DNA from 2 places in the Oceanobacillus sp. FSL W8-0428 genome. Region 2 is predicted to be linked to the other one. Evidence: predicted binding sites of a transcription regulator. Region 2 holds the regulator's gene; the other holds the start of a gene.
What was found. The regulator LexA, encoded in region 2, represses DNA repair genes until DNA is damaged. The targets are predictions, from matches to a motif close to CGAACATATGTTCG.
Positions count from the first base shown of each region.

Region 1: MKY30_RS15390 (DNA topoisomerase) is a predicted target of LexA. The motif match lies at 1,382-1,395, and genes of this name have one in related genera.

Region 1 covers NZ_JBBORB010000001.1:3,227,088-3,235,217, forward strand. The annotation lists gene MKY30_RS15380 (hypothetical protein) at 1-735, opposite strand, end outside; gene MKY30_RS15385 (hypothetical protein) at 1,090-1,239, opposite strand; gene MKY30_RS15390 (DNA topoisomerase) at 1,462-3,627, shown strand; gene MKY30_RS15395 (hypothetical protein) at 3,782-4,216, shown strand; gene MKY30_RS15400 (DnaJ family domain-containing protein) at 4,612-4,950, shown strand; gene MKY30_RS15405 (metal-dependent hydrolase family protein) at 5,021-6,202, opposite strand; gene MKY30_RS15410 (anti-sigma factor) at 6,420-7,574, opposite strand; gene MKY30_RS15415 (sigma-70 family RNA polymerase sigma factor) at 7,571-8,062, opposite strand.
Region 2 covers NZ_JBBORB010000001.1:4,151,181-4,159,310, reverse strand. The annotation lists gene spo0A (sporulation transcription factor Spo0A) at 1-528, shown strand, start outside; gene MKY30_RS19945 (hypothetical protein) at 747-1,010, opposite strand; gene lexA (transcriptional repressor LexA) at 1,181-1,801, opposite strand; gene MKY30_RS19935 (YneB family resolvase-like protein) at 2,279-2,929, shown strand; gene MKY30_RS19930 (DUF896 domain-containing protein) at 2,998-3,231, shown strand; gene tkt (transketolase) at 3,333-5,333, shown strand; gene sirA (sporulation inhibitor of replication protein SirA) at 5,491-5,949, shown strand; gene MKY30_RS19915 (YneF family protein) at 5,997-6,224, shown strand; gene MKY30_RS19910 (cytochrome c biogenesis CcdA family protein) at 6,439-7,143, shown strand; gene MKY30_RS19905 (CcdC family protein) at 7,272-7,745, shown strand; gene MKY30_RS19900 (DUF2621 family protein) at 7,819-8,130, opposite strand, start outside.

The DNA.
Region 1 (8,130 bases), 920 kb from region 2:
ATACATTTTTTCAATAATATTTTTAACCTTTTCATCATCGCCGGGATCAATAGAGACTAATTCTGGATTTTCAAGCATCTCTCTCATTTCCTCCTTAACGTCTTCTAAATCAATATCGTCAGGACGAGGAGTGCCTCCATACCAGCGATTTCCGTATGGAATGTTATAGACATTGATGGTGCCGTCGCCATTGCCGCTATATGTTACCATACCATCTACAATACGGGAGCCGGATACCTGAATAACATCCTCCGGGTAACTGACATCATTCTCCTCATCATTTGGATCAAGCGGTGTGCCTGCAGGAACATGATCTACATATAATTCATCGATATCCTGATTTGGTCCAAGCTGTAGCCAAACGCGGGCATATTCAATTTCTTCGGAGGAATAGCTGGATAATGCATTATCATCATCTTCTGAAGAGCTGTCATTACTTTCTTCATTTTCAACTGAGCTGTCGTCAGAAGAATCAGTATCCGATTCTTCACTTGAATTATTATCCGTATCATTTTCGCTGGAATTTTCATCAGACTCGTCTGTTGCTGTACTCTCGTCAGATTTATTATCATCTGTCACATTGTCATCTTCTGCTGTACCAGGTTCTTCAGCCGCTTCATTTGTTGCAGAATCATTATTATCACTCTCGTTTGTATTATCCGAGCAGGCAACCAGTACAAAGGTGATAAAAAGCAGAAGAAGGATACAACTGGTAAACTTTATTTGTTTCTTCATTTTATGACCGTTCCTTTCTTTTAATTAAAAATAGTTGTTATGCTATGAATGCCAATTCAATAAATATGATAAATTAATCATAAAGTATTCTGGGCGGCTTGTAAAACTTCGATAATCAAAGTAAATGGATAATTGAAGAAATATACTAAAAAATGAAAATCCGAATTGATAAAACGCATAATAAAGGCGAACTGACTTATTGGACAAGAAAAAGCTTTTGAAAGCAAGGATTACAGACAATAAACTCGTTTAGAATAAAAGAATTAATGCTGAAAAAGCAGTATCTGAGAAATTATATGTACAAAAAAACTGAGTCGAGCTTTAGCAGCTTGATTCAGTTTTTTTAGATAAATATTATCTTTTTCGTTTATTTTTCTTATTATCTAAGTTCAGGAACTCGCTGTTTTCACTTGCAAATTCCGTATCATGACCTGTTTTATTATGCTTATTGCGATTATTTTGTTTTCCTTTATCCTTGTTGCGATTTTTATTTTGTTCAGACATGATGGCACCTCCTGTAAATATTCATGATAATTTATACAATTAGTTTAACCATACATTTAAAAATTATAGGTGTACCATAAATATAAATTGTGAAGCAGGTATCTATTAGAAAAAAAATAGAATGTATGACATAATAGTATATCGAACGAATGTTTCTAATAAGTGAAAATAATAGTTGAAAACTGATTAATATGGCTTTAATGGAAAGGCGATGAATTCGAAATGGGAGTCCGGTTAATTTTAGCAGAAAAACCATCCGTCGCAAAAAATATTGCAGACGCATTAAAAATAAAAACCAAGAAAGATGGTTATTTTGAAGGGGATAACTATGTCATTACCTGGGCATTTGGCCATCTGGTCGAGTTATATGATGCAAAGGACTATGATGGAAAAATGCGAAGCTGGAAAATGGATAATTTTCCTTTTATCCCTTCTGAATTTAAATATAAGATAAAAAGCAGTCCCAGAAACCGGGCACAGACAGATGGCGGAGCTGCAAAGCAGTTAAAAACAATCCATACTCTGATGAGACGGAATGATGTAGAAGCAATTATTTCGGCATGTGATTATGACCGGGAAGGGCAGCTGATTGCTGACAGTATCATCTACCGGGGCGGTAAGAAACCAAAGGCTGCGGTGTATCGCCTGCTCTTGAATGAATGGACGCAAAATGAGGTGCTGCAGGGGCTGGAAAATCTCAAGCTGAATGCGGAGATGCAGCCGTTGCGGGATGCAGGGGTCAGCAGGCAATGGGCTGATTGGGTTATCGGCATTAACCTGACCTCCGTAGCAACTTTAAAATATCAGCAGGGGAAAAGTAAAGCACTCAATATAGGAAGAGTACTCCTGCCAACATTAAAAATCATCTATGACCGCGATCAGGAGATAAAAAATTTCAAACCTGAGGATTATTTTAAACTGACTGCAACCTTTCAGACAGCAGATAAACAGGAATATGAAGGTATTTATACAGAAAAGAAAGAGGATAAATTTAAGAAAAAAGAATTATTAGAGCCAATTCACGAGGCAATTCAAAACAAGCAGGCTGTCATTACAGATAAGCAGGTGGAGAAGAAAAAGGAATTTCCTCCGTTTTTATTCAATTTATCCAATCTGCAGGGGTTTATAACGAATAAGTACAAGGGATGGACTTCTGATAAGGTGTTAAAGGTGGCTCAGTCACTTTATGAGAAAAAGCTGATTACCTATCCAAGAACGTCCAGTATTGCACTGGAAGAGAGTTTGGTTGGAAAAACAGTCCATGTGTTAAAGGTACATGCTGAAGAGCTTCCTTATAAAGATGAAATTAAATTTATGAAAACAAAACGTGTTTTTAATAACGCAAAAGTGGAAAGTCATAGTGCAATCATTCCAACCTATATGAAGCCGAAACGACTTTCAGCGGATGAAGGAATTGTGTATACAGCAATTAAAAACCGCTTTATTATGCAATTTATGCCAATTGCTGAATATGAGGAAACAAAGCTGACTACGAAAATTCTGGAAGTGGAATTGCCAGGTATGTTCCATTCAAAAGGAAAGGTTCAGCTTGTGGAAGGCTGGAAAAAAGTTGAGAAAATCCAATCAAAGGATACATTACTGCCTGCGTTGAACAAGGAGGAGCTTGTAGATGTAACAGGTGCTGAGGTCACTTCCCATGTAACCAAGCCGCCAAAGAATCATACGGAAAGAACCCTGCTGCGTGTCATGGAAACATGCGGAAAAAGCTACAAAGAGGATGAAAGTGAAGAGCTGCTGGGCAGTATATTAACGGGTTTTAGTATTGGTACAGCTGCAACAAGAGCGGAAACCATTAAAAAATTAAAAGATGTAGGCTATATTACAACCGAAAGCAAGCATCTGCTTTGCACAGAGCTTGGCAATCGTCTTGTTGAGATCTTTCCTGTGAAAAATCTGTTTGACTTAGAATTCACTGGACGTCTTGAAAAAGGATTATCAGATATTCAAAAAGGAAAAGCAAGTAAACAGGAGTTTCTCCGGCTTGTTTTTGATTTCACCACGGAGTCAGTTGAAACAATTAAAGATGGAGAAGACATTATTATTAATAAAGTAGCCTCCACACGGGCAACCAATGAAGTATTGGGGACATGCCCGGAATGCGGCGGCAAGGTGATAGATGGTTATAAAGCCTTTAACTGCAGTAATTGGAAAAAGGGCTGTTCCTTTGCGATTTGGAAAAATGATAAATATTTAGCGTCGATGCGGAAAAAACCGACCAAAACAATGGTGAAAAAACTATTGAAAGAGAAGAAAGTCTTTGTGAAGGGTCTGACAAGTAAAAAAGGCAAGAAATTCAATGCTTATTTAAGCTATGAGAAGAATAAGGAAAATGACTATTATAGCTGGAAAATGGAATTTTCCAAGTGAAATAACCTGTGATGGATGTGCGCATCCCCAAGTTTCCAAGCTTTTAGCCGGAATATAGTGTATAATGGAAGCAGAGGTAGCATTATTTTAATAAACGGAGATATAAAGAATTGTATTTACCATGCTAAATTTTCCTCTAGACAGGATGCCCAACATGAAAAAGGTTATCGTAAGCACAAAGGAAAATCTGGATTATGGTACATTAATATGGATTTACGCAAATAACCGTAAAGTATACCGCAGCAGTAAAAGCATTGATGCCGATACGCCATTCCACCGTTATGATTCGCATTATATGGGAATGGTTGAAGATCTGTACAGAGATCAGGAAAAACATCCCCTTTTATTTCAAAGGATGATTGAGAGATCGGACCGGATTTTTGGAGTATGCTTGAATAAACGGCGAAATAGTGATGGTACACGGGACACGATAGTTCTATTTTTTTCGGATTGGGACAGTGTGCAGGATTTTGCTGAAGATGTCTTCCCAAGGCTATTAAAAGAGGAAGTAAAGAGAAGAAAAGCAGCTAAACAAAAATGGCTGGAGAGAGGGAAGCTATTCTCTGAAAAGAAAAAAATGTCACAATAAATGTTTTGGTAATCAGATAAGCTGTCCATGAGGTGATGTCACTTCATAGGGCAGCTTTTTATCTGAATTCATATGCTCAGAAATTATGTCTCTTTTAACTGAAAATATTGCTTAATCTCTCCAAGAATATACCTTCCCGCTTCGAGGATCATAAAGAAGATCAATGAAATCGCCAGGGCTTGGCGGATATAGTAAACTGACAATCTGTTTTACCTCTCGCCGTATAAGGTCATGCTGATAGGTAAATTTGAAATACTTAAAAATGATTCCTTTTCACATAGCAGATTGTGTAAAAAGGCAGTATACTAAAAAGTAGCATTTATTATTTAAATTTTCTGGATTTCGAAAGTTTATCAGATTGTCATTCACAAAACAATAGAGGGGAGGCTATACGATTGGATAGGAAGTATAATGATTTAATTGGAGATATGATTAAAGAAAATGACTACAGCTATGAAAAAGATTTACCAGGCAAGGGGAAGCCTTTGGCTAAAGATTATATTCAAAAGGATACTTTTCAACAATTTCAAAAAATAGCGAAGGATGCCGGCTATTTGCCCCCATGGCTGAAGCTGCAAAAAGAAATCAGCTTATTAGTGCAAGAAGCGCAGACAGAAGGGGATATCAAAAAAATTAACAAGCAGATTAAAAAGCATAACCGAATTTGTCCGGCGCCATTGCAAAAGAAATTTGTCAGCTTAGCTGATCTGGAAGCAGCGAAGAAAGAGTGGTAATCATAAATTAAAACTGGACCTGCAGGATATAGCTTATCCTTACACAGGTCCAGTCGGATTTCTCTTATACTTATTCCACTTTCTTTCCTTTTTTGTAAACAATTTTATCAGCTTGGACAGCTTTTATATCTTCCATTGGGTTTTCTTCGATAATGATAAAATCAGCGAGTTTGCCTTCCTCAATAGATCCTGCATGATCGTCGATTTTTAACAGCTCTGCTGCGTTAACGGAAGCGGATTGTAATGCCTGCAATGGCGTTAAGCCGGCCTCGACCATATGTTCAAGCTCCTCGGAAGATCCATTTTCAAAATCATTATAAGCGGTTCCGGAATCAGTTCCCATTGCAATTTTAACTCCAGCTTTTGCCGCTTTGCCGATACTTACAATATGTGCTTCCTGAACAGCGAGAGATTTTTTAACCATAAAATCAGGTAATTTGTCCGGATGCTGATTAATCGCCCATGGCGCCATTAGTGTTGGCACGAGATAGGTATCGTTTTCCAGCATCATTTGTATCGCTTCATCGTCAAGATAAATTCCATGCTCAATGGAATCTACACCAGCACGGATTGCGTTCTTGATTCCTTCTGTTCCCTGGGCATGGGCACAGGCTGTATAACCTTTATGATGTGCTTCATCCACTGCAGCACGCATTTCATCAACACTCAGCTGAATATCATGCGGTGTTTCTCCATCAATACTTACGCCGCCGGTAGCCATTAATTTAATGTTTCGTGCACCATTTTTAATATTGGTACGGGCATTTTTACGAATCTCGTCAACACCATCAGATTCGAGTCCCAATTCAACACCGTGTCCGCCGGTCATCACAAGCGCGGGACCGGATCCGATAATTCCTGGTGCTGTAATTTTATTTTCTTTTTCTAATTTAGATAATTGTAAATCAATGTTGTCAGAAGAACCGACATCACGTATATATGTGACTCCATTTTTTAAAAGCTTGTTTAAGTTATCCACCGCAATATAAGTATTTACAACTGCTCCTGTTTTGACAGCATTCACGGAGGATAGACCGCCAATTTTGAAAAAAGGATCTAAAACAATATGTGTGTGGGCATTGATTAAACCTGGCATCACATATTTTCCTTTCAGGTCAATGACTTTATCTGCTGCTTTTGTTTCTTGATTGATAAATCGACCTGATTCTGTATCTACCGCAAAGTCAATTGCTTCAAAATCTGTGTTTTTACCGGTAAATACTTTAGCGTTTTTAAATAAAATCGTAGTCATTCTTGTCTCTCCTCATGATTGGTTTTTCTAATGTTGTATGAAAAATTTTAGAATACAGATAAATATATCATAAAAAAAGAGAGAATTGTGGGAATTTGTCTTAGAATTATTTTCTTGAGGAATTATTTACATGAAAATTAAAAAACAAAAGACACCCCTCAATTGGTCCACTGTAAAAGCAGTGAACCAATGAAAAGATTCCTCTATAAAAGCAGCTCTATTCTTCTCTGTCTGTCCAGTTCCAAAGTCTTGTTTCATCCAGCTGCAATGCATAGATTTCGTCATTTTCCCGCAGTTTCAGCAGTTCTTTTGTCGGCCCGGTGACAACCACACCATAATGATTGATCCCGTTCTCTTCAAAATATTGTATGGTTTCATCGATATGCAAATCATCCCAAACATATTTATTAGCCAGCTTTTCGTGGTTTGACAGGAAATGTAGTACTTTAAAAAATTGCTCATGCAGTATTTTACTGTCTCCATACTCATAAGTGGGAGAGGAGCTCGTTTCAGAAACAGTTCCTGAACCAAACCAACCTTTTTCTTCCTGTCTTTCTACGGTATGCATATCCTCCTCCAGCCAGATAGGACTGGCTGGAAATCCAAAAAAGAATGGATCGGGACTAGAAATAAAATCAATTTCATACTCATCCGACATGTCACCTTTTTGAACTCCGAACCAAAGAATTTCTAAATTATAGTTATCGAAGAGTTCATATACTTCATCTGTTTCAAGAAACTCATTGAAAGAAATATAAGCAGAGGATACTGTTCCTTCCGGTAAATTTTCAAGCTGCTCCCAATCAGAGTATTGTGCCTCTTCCTCACCAGGCAGATAAAAACCTGGCGATGCGGAATTGGCATTTGTAAATAAAGTATCATCCTGCCCTCTTAAATAAGAAAAGAAGAAGGACGATTTAGATTGACCGACTTCAAATATTTCATCTCCAACCTGTTTTCGCTTTGTTGTTTCTACATCCAATCCAAAGAATAAACCGCCCTGTGCTGAAGAATAGGACAAACTGCCATAGGGGTCTGTCAGTGCGGAAGTATAATCATTAACATTCATGATGATTTCTGATCTGTCCGGTGTCCCCCAGGAGTAATAGATGCCGGTACCTATCATGCTAATAAATAAAACACCAATAAATATAATAAAAACGAAAAAAGCTGTCTGAATCCGGGCTTTCCATTTTCCTCTCCGCAGGATTTTCTGCTCTTTTTTATTGAAAGAATTATTATTATTCTGCTTTTCTCCATTTTCAAAGATATTTTCCAGTGTATCGAGTTCCTTTTCAAATGCTTTTCTCTCTTCTTCTGTTAACTCGCCTTTTTCGTAGGCCTGTAATTTTTCTTCAAATGTTCTTTTCATTGGTTTTCATCCTTTCTCTGTCTGATTGCCTGTCTTCCTCGAAACAGCAATATTTTAAAATGACCGAGTTTTACATCCATTATCTGCGAGGCTTCTTTATAAGATAGCTCATGAATATCGTGAAGAATAATAGCGGTCCGCTGTTTATCCGGCAGCTGGTCAATGAGTGCTAAAACTTCTTGTACCTCTTCGCTTAAAATAAGCTGATGATGAATGTCTGCGTCATTTTTCTGTAGTTGCTGAAAGAAGTCCGTATCTGTAACGACATTTTTTCGATGCCTTCGATAATAATCAATATAAGTACGATAAGCTACGGTAAATAGCCAGGATTTTACGTTTTCATTATGATAAAATTCCAGATACAGATAAGCCCGCAAAAATGTTTCCTGCACCAGATCTTCAGCTGTATAATGGTCGCGGCTCAGAGAAAGAAGGAAGTGATAAACATCTCGAAAGTATAATTGATAAACCTGATCAATCGATTTCATGTGTTCCTCCTTTCCATCTACACATAACACGTTTCAAATTAAAAAAAGTTACAGATTTATTTCAAATT
Region 2 (8,130 bases):
ACTGCTTTTGGCCAAGAAGAAGTAATGAAGAAAGCTGTAGATTTAGGAGCTTCTTATTTTATTCTGAAGCCATTTGACATACAGAATCTGGCTGACCAAATCTTGCAGGTTCAGGGCAGCAGCATTCCAAGAGTGTCAAATGTAAATAAAACGAATACAGAAAACAGGAAAAAACAAGATTTGGAAGCGAATATAACAAATATTATTCATGAAATTGGTGTACCTGCACATATTAAAGGATATATGTACTTAAGAGAGGCAATTACGATGGTTTATAATGACATTGAGCTTTTAGGGTCTATTACAAAAGTACTTTACCCTGATATTGCGAAAAAGTTCAATACAACTGCTTCACGGGTGGAAAGAGCTATACGCCATGCGATAGAAGTTGCCTGGAGCAGAGGAAATATAGATTCCATTTCGGCTCTATTTGGCTACACCATCAATATTTCAAAAGCTAAGCCGACAAATAGTGAATTCATTGCAATGGTGGCTGACAGATTACGTTTGGAACATAAGGTGTCATAACAATACGGTGGCAGGTGTTAAACAGTCGGCATCATTTTTTTTACCCGATGTAAAGAGTCGTACTGTTTTATATACTAAATGTAAATATTTAAAACAGCTCTATTTTTTATATTCGAAAAAGTTGGTATATTACTTATTTTTGATTAACATAAGGAATGGTAAGCATCAGATTTTTGAAATGTAAAAAAAGACCGTATTAAACGTTTTGTTGATTTGATTTAGCCGAGAATAAAAACAGTAATCTGATACCATAAAGCAAGTGCTACAAGCAAAAGAGCAGAAATAATTTTTATTAGATTAGTTTTGGAAAAATAGTTCTTGCCTGGATAGACTTCTAAAAAAGTCACAATAAGTAAAAGAGTTGATAAAAATGGCAGTGTTAAGTAGTCAGCAACCTTCGTTAAATAGATAATTCCCAGAACAAAGCTGATTATAATAATCGGAAAATAAAGCCAACGTTTCTTTTTCATCGTTTCAGTCAATTTTATACACTCCTTGAACTTGTACTTTATTTAAAGCATATTAGGATCAGACTAATTTTATGTTAGAAAAAAAGGTTAACGGGCACATTTTAAAATGTGTCCGTTAACCTTTTTTAGGAATTATACGACTTCGAGACAAAATGTTCTCAGCTTGTATGAATACACTTTTTTTAGTGAATATTACGGTATAATCCGATAACCTTACCCAAGATAGAAACATTTTCATAATAAAGTGGTTCCATTGTTGCATTTTCCGGCTGCAGGCGAAAACGATTCTTTTCTTTAAAAAAACGTTTAACAGTAGCTTCGTTATCCTCGGTCATTGCTACAACAATATCGCCATTATCTGCGGAACTTTGCTGTTTGACAATAACCATATCATTGTCTAAAATACCTGCCTCAATCATACTTTCTCCATCAATTACAAGTATAAACAGATTATCCTCCGGCCCGGCTGAGGAGCTTGGAACAGGAATGAATTCTTCAATGTTTTCAATTGCTGTAATAGGGATTCCTGCAGTAACTTTTCCGATTACAGGTACATAAATAGCTTTGTCTCTGGGTGCTTCGTTTTCATTCTCATACATAATCTCAATGGCGCGGGGCTTTGTTGGATCTCTTCGTATATATCCTTTGTTCTCCAGCCTTTCTAAGTGGCCATGAACGGTAGAGCTTGAAGCTAATCCTACAGCAACAGCGATTTCACGAACAGAAGGCGGATACCCTTTTTGCTCTACTTGTTCTTTAATAAAGTCAAAAATCATCTGTTGTCTTTTTGATAGTTTTGTCATGACTTTCTCCCCTCTAGCATAGGTATTTGTTATTCACAGTATAGCACTTAAATAATAATTTTACAAACAAATGTTCTGAAAAAGTATTGACAAGAACAACTGTTCTAAATATACTAGTATCAGAACAACTGTTCCGGGACCTTATAAAATACTGAAGGGAGTTTTTTATATGTTTGAAAAACTAATGAAATCAGATGCATTTTATATTGTGGCTTTTATTATTGCATTATTATTTTTATATACGATGATGGTTACTACTGCTTAAATATTTTAGCCCGTATGGCCAATTTCCTTGCATATTTTTTAGAGAGTAAATAAAATTTGCAGTGTTGGTAAAATAAATTGTTTAAAGTGCTTGTTCTAAAAGTATGAATAAATTTTCTGTTTTATTTTTATTAGACTTATGAACGTATTCTTAAAGATGCATTTTACTTAAGAGATGAGAAAAAGAGGGCTTTGCTATTGGAGGATAAAATATTGAGAACAATAATTTATTGTCGGGTAAGTACTGAGAAAGAAACACAGGAAACATCACTTCAAAGACAATATGAAGAGTTAACAGTACTGGCTGGAAAATTAAATTTTACTATTGTGGATTGCATTGAGGAAAAGGCCAGCGGCTATGACATAGATAGAGATGGTATTTTTCAGCTTCTTGATTATTTTTCACATCAAGAAGCTGATTGTCTTTGTATTCAAGACGAGACAAGATTAGGTAGAGGAAATACTAAAATTGCTTTATTTCATCAGCTGCGGAAAATGGATATCCCTATTTATACAATTACACATGAGGGGAGACTGGAGATAAATGAAGCTGACTCAATGGTGCTAAATATTGTCGGTATAGTGGAAGAATATCAGCGTAAACTACATAATATGAAAATAAAACGGGGGATGCGCCGCGCTGTATCAAATGGATATAAACCTCAAAAAAATTTAAATCATATCAATCAGTCTCCGGGAAGAGAGCGTACTGAAATTCCAATAGAAGAGATTGTCCGGCTTCGTCAGAATAAATTAACGTTTCACGAAATCACTACGGTTTTAAACGGTCTTGGCTTTAATGCATCAAAAGCTACAATCCACCGGCGTTATCAGGAGTATATCAATTCCTTGAATGAAAATTAATCGTAGCGTAAGATAGAAGAACAGGAAGTTTATCTCCTGTTTTTTTAGTAGAAGGAGGGACAAGTTATATGTTGTCTAAAGATAAATTAGATAGAATTAATATTTTAGCCAATAAAGCAAAAAATGAAGGATTAACAGAGGAAGAAAAAAATGAGCAGCAAACATTACGTAAAGAGTATTTAGCAAATGTACGAGGCTCTTTTAAAAATCATCTGAAAGGGATGACAGTAGTTGATCCGGAAGGTAATGATGTTACCCCGCAAAAGCTTCGTGATTATCAGGAACGCAGTAAAAAACACTAATTCTTCACATTCTTCATATTGACTTAGCTTGTATAGTAAAGGATTTCATTATAAAATAGAGATAGAAATAGAATATGTTTTGAAGTGGAAGGAGAAAAATAATGACACAACAAATTGAAGAACTATCCATTAATACGATTCGTACGTTATCCATTGATGCGATTGAAAAAGCAAACTCCGGACATCCTGGTTTACCAATGGGGGCGGCGCCTATGGCTTACACCCTCTGGACAGATTTTATGAATCATAACCCAAAAAATTCTAAATGGTTCAATCGTGACCGTTTTGTTTTATCTGCTGGTCATGGATCTATGCTGCTTTACAGTCTATTGCATTTATCCGGCTATAAAGTGTCTATCGATGATTTAAAAGAGTTCCGTCAGTGGGATTCTAAAACTCCGGGGCATCCGGAAGTACATCATACGGACGGTGTGGAAGCAACTACAGGGCCATTAGGTCAGGGGATTGCTATGTCTGTTGGAATGGCAATGGCTGAAGCACATCTTAGTGCTACTTATAATAAAGAAGCGTATAATGTGGTAGACCATTATACATATGCTATTGTCAGTGACGGGGATTTAATGGAAGGGATTTCTCATGAGGCGGCATCTTTAGCCGGTCATCTCGGCTTAGGCAAACTGATCGCCCTTTATGATTCAAATGATATTTCCTTAGATGGTGATTTGGATCGCGCATTCTCTGAAAACACGGAACAACGCTTTAAAGCATACGGCTGGCAAGTGCTTCGGGTAGAAGACGGAAATGATGTAGATGCTATCCGCCAGGCAATTAAAGAAGCACAGCAAAATCAAGACCAGCCGACATTAATTGAAGTGAAAACAATTATCGGCTATGGCTCTCCGAATAAGTCTGCTTCCAGTGCTTCACATGGATCTCCGCTTGGAGCAGATGAAGTGAAGTTAACAAAAGAAGCCTATAAATGGAATCATGAAGATTTTTATGTATCTGATGAAGTATATGCCGACTTCAAAGAAAAGATTGTTACTGACGGTTCAAAAAAAGAATCTGCATGGAATGAACTTGTTGCGGCTTATAAAGAAGCATATCCAGAATTAGGTGAGCAGTTTGAACTTGCGTTGAAAGGCGAGCTTCCTGAAAACTGGCATGAAAGTCTTCCGGTGTATGAGGAAGGATCAAAACTTGCTACACGTGCCTCTTCAGGTGAAGTGTTAAATGCAGTAGCAAAAGCTGTTCCAAACTTCTTTGGCGGAAGTGCGGACCTTGCAGGATCCAATAAAACGACAATTAATGATGAAAATGATTTTACAAAAGAAGATTATGCCGGACGTAATGTTTGGTTTGGCGTTCGTGAACATGCAATGGGCGCAGCGTTAAACGGAATGGCTCTTCATGGCGGACTTCATGTTTTTGGCGGAACATTCTTTGTGTTCAGTGACTATTTACGCCCATCTATTCGTCTTGCATCTATTATGAATATGCCTGTAACATATGTGTTTACACATGATTCTATCGCGGTTGGTGAAGATGGTCCAACGCATGAACCTGTAGAGCATTTAGCTGCTCTACGTGCTATGCCTCATCTATCTTTAATCCGTCCAGCTGATGGAAACGAGGTACAGGCAGCATGGAGACTAGCTCTGGAATCAACAGATCAGCCTACAGCTCTTGTGTTGACCCGCCAAAATCTTCCTACATTAGCTAATACAGCAGAATTAGCTTATGAAGGAGTTAAAAAAGGTGCTTATATTGTAAGTAAATCTGAAAAAGAAACTCCAGATGCCCTTCTATTAGCTACAGGTTCTGAAGTTCAATTAGCAGTTGCTGCTCAAGAGGCTTTGAAAGAAAAAGGTGTCGATGTTCAGGTTGTAAGTATGCCTTCATGGGATCGTTTCGAAGCGCAGGATGAAGCATATAAAAACGAAGTACTTCCTAAAGAAGTAACAGCTAGAGTTGGTCTTGAAATGGCAGCGTCATTTGGATGGGATCGTTATGTCGGCTTTGAAGGAAAGACTCTTACCATTGACCGTTTCGGCGCTTCTGCGAATGGCGATCTATTAATTGAGAAATTTGGTTTTACAGTGGATAATGTTGTTAAATTGGTTGAAGAAGTTACAAAATAAGGAAAGTTTATATACTTTATATCAATGAAGAGAGAGGTAAAAGTACCTCTCTCTTTTATTATTCTAGTTTCGACAAAAGAAGTTGTTCTTTGCACACTATTTTGACAACTTTCGGAAATAGATTCCTCTATAATAATAGTCAAAGGAGGAATGCGTGATGAATGAATATGCAATTTATTGGATAGAAGAGAGTGTAGCAAAAAATTATTTTCATAAAAGTGATTTATTACATCGATTCTTTTTAGAATGTGCTGAAAATCAAGATGAGATAATAATTAGAAAGCAATTTCGATTCATAACCAGAAAAATCCATTTTTATAAGTTTGCTATGCATTTAAAGACGTTTTCTTCACCTGATATCATGATAAAACGAATCGGGAATAGAGTGATTGTAAAAAAAGGGGAAGAAACACTTTGTCTATATATAGAGAATGGACAGTTAATTTTAAAATGTAATCATTTAGTTTCGGCAGTATCTGTACTTTTTCCTATATTAGAAGATATTCATCCTTATTTCTTTGTACAGGGGAAGGATACACCTCAGTATGGATGGATTTCTCCAAAGCCGGTAAAAGCACAGGATGATGAAAGTCAAGTGTTGTATAATTTCCTCTAATCTAATATACTGTATTAGAGACAACACGAAGGAGGAAATTTTGTAACATGAGTACGATATGGGTAGTATTAATTGCAATTGCAGCTTTAGTTGCTGGTGTTGCTCTTGGATTTTTCATTGCCAGAAAATATATGATGAATTATTTGAAAAAGAATCCGCCGATTAATGAGCAGATGCTTCGTACATTGATGATGCAAATGGGCCAAAAGCCATCGCAGAAGAAAATTAATCAGATGATGCGGGCGATGAATAACCAAAATCAGTCTGGGAAATAATTTATAATTATTTTATGGACAAGCACTAAAACCACTTTTTTTAGAAGGTGGTTTTTCTTATTGGTAAAAAAAATTATGCAGGGAAGGATACAATATTATCCCTTTAGGCATCTTTTTTTCATATCATTCGTAAAATGTATGGAGATTGTCATAAAATAATCTTTTATTTTTGTATTTCTCTGTTAGAATAGAAATGATTGATAGGGGGATTATCATGGAGGAAATTAATATTTTCTTAGCCTTTGCAGCTGGATTTCTTTCATTTATTTCGCCTTGTGTTCTACCGTTGTATCCAGTATTTCTTTCTTATATTACGGGAATGAGCATGGATGAAATAAATCAAGATAATAAGGCGCTTGATCGAAAAGCAATTTTACATACGGTATGCTTTCTAATTGGTTTTTCAAGTATTTTTATAATGATTGGTTTTACGACAACTTATATCTCCGAGTTTTTAGTAACATATCAAAATGAAATAAGACAAATTGGTGCTATTTTAATTATCTTTTTTGGTTTAGTTATTGTCGGAGTATTAAATTTTCAGTTTCTCATGAAAGATCGTAAAATTCATTTTAAAAATCGTCCTGCAGGTTATTTTGGTTCTGTTATCATTGGTATGGCTTTTTCCTTAGGGTGGACACCATGCACCGGGCCAATTCTAGCTATTGTATTTTCACTGGCTGCAACAAGTCCTAATATAGGAATGATTATGATGGTCAGCTATATTTTAGGGTTCTCTATTCCTTTTTTAGTACTGGGCTTTTTTATCGGCAAGTTAAAATGGTTTAGAAAGCACAGCCAAAAAATGGTGAAAATCGGCGGCTGGATAATGATTTTAGTGGGAATTGCATTGTTTTTTGATTGGATGACAAAATTAACTGGATTTTTAGCAAATTTATTCGGCTTTACCGGGTTTTAAATGCTTTCAAATAAGAGTATTTAGAGGTATGCTTGAAATAAAGATTTTAAACTAGAAGATGAAAAGCATCAGATTAAACTATTTAAAAGCTGATGTTTGCCAGAATTTAGAGAAAAGAGTTGTTAGGTATGTATTTAGCAATTGCGACAACGGCTGTTTTTGCATTTATGGCAATTGTGATGATATTTGTGCGGATGCGTGCTTCCAGAAGGCCGGCATCTGTAAAAAGCATTATCCTGCCGCCATTTTTTATGAGTACCGGGGCGCTTATGTTCTTATTTCCGATGTTTCAGATAAGCTGGCTTCAAGTTGCGGAAGCGCTGATTGTAGGAATAATATTTTCTATTTTTTTAATTAAAACATCAAAATTAGAGCATGAAGGGGATCATATCTATGTTAAGCCATCAAAGATGTTTCCCGTCATTTTAGTTAGTTTGCTGGTAATCCGTATTATTATAAAGCTTATTATTGGTACAAGCATCTCTGTCGGAGAAACCTCCGGCATGTTCTTTTTACTTGCTTTAGGAATGATTGGGACTTGGAGATTAGCTATGCTTTATCAGTATTTACAATTAACAAAAAAGCAAAGTGCAGAAATTTAAGCACTTTGCTTTTTTATTTACGAAAACCATTCTTTTATTGGAATATAACTTGTTTAGCCCCGGGATATGAAAACTATGATTTCTTCTGCTTATATTTCTCTTCCCAATTCTCCTGATAATTGTCTCTTGACTGCCGGAAAAAATCTTCATAGGGCGCAATATCAATATTTTTTTCCTTCAGTTTTTTGCGGAGAAATTTATGATCTCTTTTTGGTGTTGCTAAAATATATCCTTCAATTAATGTTGGACGTGTAATGGATTCCTCATTTTTTTGAATGGATAATTCGCCAATTTTACTGGCAATTCTTTGTCTGGCAACATCTCTAAACAATTCAGGAACTGGTGAAACCAGTTCTTCTAAGAAGTCTTTTTCTGACTGAGACCA